Regions from separate parts of the Streptomyces sp. NPDC007084 genome, predicted to be linked through region 1. Evidence: riboswitches for the same ligand, from Rfam matches in the RefSeq annotation. Region 1 holds a riboswitch; the other holds the start of a gene.

Region 1 (3,202 bases):
ATCGCCTCGGCCGGCACCGGCGCGGTGCACGGGGACGTCCTGGTCGGCAAGGTGCTGCTGCCCGCCGTCGCCGCCCCGATCGTGGCCGGCCTGGCCGCGATGCTCGCCACCCGGCTGTCGTACCGGCTCGGCAAGAACGCCGGCGGCAAGGCCACCGAGAAGGGGTACCGCGCCGGGCAGATAGCCTCCGCGGGCCTGGTCTCGCTGGCCCACGGCACCAACGACGCCCAGAAGACGATGGGCATCATCACCCTGGCCCTGGTCGCCGGCGGCGCCGTCGCGCCCGACTCCGACCCGCCGGTCTGGGTCATCCTCTCCGCCGGTCTCGCGATCGCGCTCGGCACCTATTTGGGCGGCTGGCGCATCATCCGCACCATGGGCAAGGGCCTCACCGACCTCCAGCCGCAGCAGGGCTTCGCCGCCCAGACCAGCGCCGCGACCGTCATCCTGGCCTCCTCGCACATCGGCTTCTCCCTCTCCACCACGCACGCGGTCTCCGGCTCCGTGATGGGCGCCGGCCTCGGCCGCAAGGGCGGTGTGGTCCGCTGGTCCACCGCCACCCGGATGTTCGTCGCCTGGGCCCTCACGCTGCCCGCCGCCGCCCTGGTCGGCGCGCTCGCCGAGTGGGTCACCGGATTCGGCGCCTGGGGCACCACGCTCGTCGCCGTCTTCCTGGTCGGCTCCAGCTTCGCGATCTGGCGCCGCTCGCGCCGCGAGGTCATCGACCACACCAACGTGAACGCCGAGGAGCCCGTCGGCGTGGTCACCACGGCCATCGCCGCCGTCACCCCGCCCCCGGCCGGCACCGTGACCGAGGACCTCACGGCCACCATCCCCGCTCCCGCCGAGCCCGCGGCGACCCCGCCGGCGCCGTCCCGCGTGGCCTGAGAACCGAAGGAAGAAACAGCATGCACATCGACTGGTCGGCCCTCGGGTCCGTGTTCGGCGTCAGCCTCGGGGCCACCGTGCTCCTCGTCGGCCTCTTCACCCTCGGTGTCGCGGGCCTCGCCAAGAAGGAGTCCGCCCAGGGCGGCTCCGCCGTCGCGGCGGCCACCGGCGCCTACGTCTGCTTCGCGGCCTGCGCCGCGGCGGTCGCGTACGGCATCTCGCTCATCATGAGCAAGTAACCCGGGACGAACAGCCCCGAACGGGCCGTTGTCGGGCAGCACTTCACGGTGGGGTGCGGGACGGATCTCCGTCCCGCACCCCACCGTCGTGTGGGGCTTCGCACACTCTCCCTCCGCAGGTCAACAGCAAGTTGACGGCCGTTCTCACCGCGTGGTGGACTGCCCGGGCCAAGTACGGCGGCAGGTGAGGAAGCCGGTGCGAATCCGGCGCGGTCCCGCCACTGTCACCGGGGAGGAAACTTCCCGGGAAGCCAGGAACTCTCGCCGCCGGTCTCGTCGAACCAGGGCGCGGACACCCTGAGTGAGGACATATCGCCATGCGCGGCTGCCCGTTGCCGGACCTGTTGTGCCAGAGAGTTCTGCCGACCCCCACGGCCGGCTGACCCCGTGCGGGCCGATCGCGTCTTCGCGTACGGCGCCGCCGCCGGCCTCCTGGGCGACCTGCTGCTCGGCGATCCCCGCCGAGGGCATCCGGTCGCCGCGTTCGGGCGGGCGGCCACGGCCGTGGAGCGGACCCTGTGGCGTGACCACCGCGGGTGGGGCACGCTGCACACCCTCGTCTGCGTAGGCGGCGCCGCCGGGATCGCCGCGCTCGCCGGCCGCTGCGTGCGCCCCTCGGGGACCGCTTCCGTCGCGCTGACCGCCGCCGCCACCTGGGCCGTCGTCGGCGGGACCTCGCTCGGCCGTGAGGCGCGCGCGATCGGCGGCGCGCTCGCGGCCGGTGATCTCGACGTCGCCCAGGAGCGCCTGCCGCGTCTGTGCGGGCGCGACCCGCAGGCGCTGGACGCCGACGGCGTCGCCCGCGCGGTGGTCGAGTCCGTCGCCGAGAACACCTCCGACGCCGTGGTCGGCGCCCTGGTCTGGGGCGCCGCCGCCGGGGTGCCCGGCCTCGTCGCCTTCCGCGCCGTGAACACGCTCGACGCGATGGTCGGCCACAAGTCCCCCCGCCACCGCCGCTACGGCTGGGCCTCCGCCCGGCTCGACGACCTCGCGGGCTGGCCGGGGGCCCGGCTGACCGCCGTCCTCGCGGCCGTCGCCGGCGGCGACCCGCGCGGTGCCGTACGGGCCTGGCGCGCCGACGCCCGCAAGCACCCGAGCCCCAACGCCGGTCCGGTGGAGGCCTCCTTCGCCGGCGCGCTCGGCGTACGGCTCGGCGGCACCCTCTCGTACGCGGGCCGGGTCGAACACCGGCCGGTGCTCAACGGGGACGGGCGCGCGGTGCGGGTCGCGGACATCGAGCGGGCCGTACGGCTGTCCCGGCGCGTCGGCTGGCTGGCGCTCGGCGTCAGCGTCGCCGGACGCGTCCTGCTGTCCCGAAGGCCGGGGGCGAAGGCCGCCGCACGGCCGGTCCGAAGGGGGCGTACGGCATGAGCGGCGGACTGCTGGTCGCGGGGACCACCTCCGACGCCGGCAAGAGCGTGGTGACCGCCGGGATCTGCCGGTGGCTGGTGCGCCAGGGGGTGAAGGTCGCGCCGTTCAAGGCGCAGAACATGTCCCTGAACTCGTTCGTCACCCGGGAGGGTGCCGAGATCGGGCGCGCCCAGGCCATGCAGGCCCAGGCCGCCCGCGTGGAGCCGGCCGCGCTGATGAACCCGGTGCTGCTCAAGCCGGGCGGCGACCGCACCAGCCAGGTCGTCCTGCTGGGCAGGCCGGTCGGCGAGATGAGCGCCCGCGGCTTCTTCGGGAGACCGGGCCAGGAGCCCTCGGAGGGCGCGCCGCCGGGCGGTGACCTGCGCGGGGGCGGCCGGGAGGCACTGCTCGGGACGGTTCTCGACTGTCTGGACCGGTTGCGGGGCACGTATGACGCGGTGATCTGTGAGGGGGCCGGCAGCCCGGCCGAGATCAATCTGCGGCGCACCGACATCGTCAACATGGGGGTCGCGCGGAACGCCGGGCTGCCCGTGCTCGTCGTCGGCGACATCGACCGGGGCGGGGTGTTCGCCTCCTTCTTCGGCACGGTCGCCCTGCTCTCGCCCGAGGACCAGGCGCTCGTCGCCGGGTTCATCGTGAACAAGTTCCGCGGCGACGTCGGTTTGCTGGAGCCCGGCCTCGACATGCTGCGCGGTCTCACCGGC
Region 2 (3,202 bases), on a different contig from region 1:
ACGTGGGCGCGCCCGCACGGCCGGACGGGCTGTACGACCTCGTCGTCGACGGCCGGCTCGCCGGTCAATCGTCCGCGCCCGGCGGCAACACCCTCACCCTCGACATGGCCACGGGATCGGCGACGACCACGCCCGGGACGGTCGGCACCGTACGGTTCGCGGACCTGCCCGCCGGGCCGAAGGACGTCGAGATCTGGCTGCCGCACAACGAGACCGCCGAGCTGGTGGGCCTGCGAGCCGACGCGCCCGTGGAGCCGGCCCAGGACCGTGGGCGGCCCGTGTGGCTGCATCACGGCAGTTCGATCAGCCAGGGTTCCGACGCGGCGAGCCCCAGCACCACCTGGCCCGCGCTCGCCGCCTCCCTGGCCGGGGTGGAACTGGTCAACCTGGGGCTGGGCGGCAGCGCCCTGCTCGACCCGTTCACCGCGCGCACCCTGCGCGACACGCCCGCCGACCTGATCAGCCTCAAGCTGGGCATCAACCTCGTCAACACCGACCTGATGCGGCTGCGGGCCTTCACCCCCGCCGTGCACGGTTTCCTCGACACCGTCCGCGAGGGCCACCCGAGCGTGCCGCTGCTCGTCGTCTCCCCCATCCTCTGCCCCATTCACGAGGAAACGCCGGGCCCCAGCCTCCCGGACCTCGGCGCGCTCGGCGAAGGCCGGCTGCGGTTCCGCGCCGCGGGCGACCCCGCCGAGCGGGCGAGCGGGAAACTGACCCTCGGGGTCATCCGCGACGAACTCGCCGCGATCGTGGCACAGCGGGCCGCCGAGGACCCGAACCTGCACTACCTCGACGGACGGGAGCTGTACGGAGAGGCGGACGCCGTCGAGCTGCCGCTGCCGGACGCGCTCCATCCGGACGCCGCGACCCACCGTCGTATCGGCGGACGGTTCGCGCGCCTCGCCTTCGACGGAACCAAGGGCTTCCCCGGGCCGGTCGCCTGAACCGGGCACCCGCGCCGAGCCGGCCGGCCGCCGCGCTCCCGGAGCCGTCCGGGATGTGGGCGGCCTGCGCGGCACCGCGCTCGTCGCATAGGCTGGCGCCCGTAGCTGGTTCGCCCCGTCCGCCAGGCGGGATGCGTCGTAAGAGGGAACCCGGTGGAAATCCGGGACTGCCCCGCAGCGGTGAGCGGGAACGACCGCCGTCATACGCACTGGGCCCGGACGGGTCTGGGAAGCGACGGCCAGTAGGTGTCCTCCGTCCGGAGGGCGTGCCCGCGAGTCCGAAGACCTGCCCGCTGCCCGTGCGCGACCATCGCGCGCGGACATCCCGGTGACCTCGTGGGCGGGTCGGCGTACATACCTGGCGGACGGCCGCGCTCCGGCGTGCGGCGTGTTCCCGCCCGGTCCGTCACCCTTCGCGCTCACGTGTCCCATCGGGATCCAGGGAGACATCTCGCGAAGGAGATTTCCGTGACAGCGAAGTCCGCAGCCGCGGCAGCACGGGCCACCGTGTACGGCTACCCCCGCCAGGGTCCGAACCGGGAACTGAAGAAGGCGATCGAGGGCTACTGGAAGGGCCGCGTCGGCGCCGACGCCCTCCGGGCCACCGCCGCGGAACTGCGCCGCTCCACCTGGCGGCAGCTCGCCGAGGCCGGTATCGCCGAAGTACCCACCGGCGACTTCTCGTACTACGACCACGTCCTGGACACCAGCGTCATGGTCGGCGCCGTCCCCGAGCGCCACCGGGACGCCGTCGCCGTCGACGCGCTCGACGGCTACTTCGCCATGGCCCGCGGTACGCAGGACGTGGCGCCGCTGGAGATGACGAAGTGGTTTGACACCAACTACCACTATCTCGTGCCCGAGTTGGGCCCGGACACCGTCTTCACCGCCGACTCGTCCAAGCAGGTCGCCGAGTTGAGGGAGGCGCTGGCGCTCGGGCTGACGGCCCGCCCGGTCCTGGTCGGACCGGTCACGTACCTCCTCCTGGCCAAGCCCGCCCCGGGCGTGGCCGCGGACTTCGACCCGCTGGCCCTGCTCGACCGGCTGCTGCCGGTCTACGCCGAGGTGCTCGCCGATCTGCGCTCCGCGGGTGCCCGGTGGGTCCAGCTCGACGAGCCCGCGCTCGTGGAGGACCGGACGACCGCCGAACTGAACGCCGCCGAACGCGCCTACCGGTTCCTCGGCGGTCTCACCGACCGGCCGAAGCTGCTCGTCGCGTCCTACTTCGACCGGCTCGGGGAGGCCCTGCCCATCCTCGCCAAAGCTCCCGTCGACGGGCTCGCCCTCGACTTCACCGGCGCTGCCGCCGCCAACCTGGACGCGCTCGCCGCCGTCGGTGGTCTGCAGGGCAAGCGGCTCGTCGCCGGTGTCGTCAACGGCCGCAACATCTGGGTCAACGACCTGGAGAACTCCCTTGCCACGCTGGGCACTTTGCTGGGCCTCGCGGACCAGGTGGACGTCGCGGCCTCCTGCTCGCTGCTGCACGTGCCGCTGGACACCGGCGTCGAGCGGGACATCGAACCGCAGGTGCTGCGCTGGCTCGCCTTCGCCCGGCAGAAGACGGCGGAGATCGTCACCCTCGCCAAGGGTCTGGCGCACGGCACGGACACCATCGCGGCCGAACTCGCCGCCAACCGGGCCGATCTCGCCGCCCGCGCGGGCTCGGCGCTCACCCACGACCCCGCCGTGCGCGCCCGCGCCGCCGCCGTCACGGCCGCCGACGCCCGCCGCTCGCAGCCGTACGCCGAGCGGTCCGCCGCCCAGCGCGCCCACCTCGGTCTGCCGCTGCTGCCGACCACCACGATCGGCTCCTTCCCGCAGACCGCCGAACTGCGCTCCGCACGGGCCGACCTGCGCACCGGACGCATCGACCTCGCCGGGTACGAGGAGCGCATCCGGGCCGAGATCGGCGAGGTCGTCTCGTTCCAGGAGAAGGCCGGGCTGGACGTCCTCGTGCACGGCGAGGCCGAACGCAACGACATGGTCCAGTACTTCGCCGAGCAGCTCACCGGCTACCTCGCCACACAGCACGGCTGGGTCCAGTCGTACGGCACCCGGTATGTGCGTCCGCCGATCCTGGCCGGCGACATCCTGCGGCCCGAGCCGATGACGGTGCGCTGGACGACGTACGCCCAGTCCCTCACCGACCGGCCCGTCAAGGGCATGCTGACCGGGCCGGTCACCATGCTCGCCTGGTCCTTCGTCCGCGACGACCAGCCGCTCGGCGACACCGCCCGGCAGGTCGCGCTCGCGCT

The links. A riboswitch is a leader RNA that binds a small molecule or an ion and turns the genes downstream of it on or off. The one in region 1 is predicted to bind cobalamin.
Region 2: it holds a riboswitch for cobalamin, as region 1 does, so the genes downstream of both, metE (5-methyltetrahydropteroyltriglutamate--homocysteine S-methyltransferase) here and AB0912_RS32790 (cobalamin biosynthesis protein) in region 1, are expected to answer to the same signal.

The regions. Positions count from the first base shown of each region.
Region 1 is NZ_JBEYFY010000074.1:22,719-25,920, forward strand. Features, by position in the region: gene AB0912_RS32780 (inorganic phosphate transporter) at 1-888, shown strand, start outside; gene AB0912_RS32785 (hypothetical protein) at 909-1,127, shown strand; cobalamin riboswitch at 1,265-1,409, shown strand; gene AB0912_RS32790 (cobalamin biosynthesis protein) at 1,515-2,498, shown strand; gene AB0912_RS32795 (cobyric acid synthase) at 2,495-3,202, shown strand, end outside.
Region 2 is NZ_JBEYFY010000078.1:7,232-10,433, reverse strand. Features, by position in the region: gene AB0912_RS33315 (GDSL-type esterase/lipase family protein) at 1-947, shown strand, start outside; cobalamin riboswitch at 1,037-1,256, shown strand; gene metE (5-methyltetrahydropteroyltriglutamate--homocysteine S-methyltransferase) at 1,416-3,202, shown strand, end outside.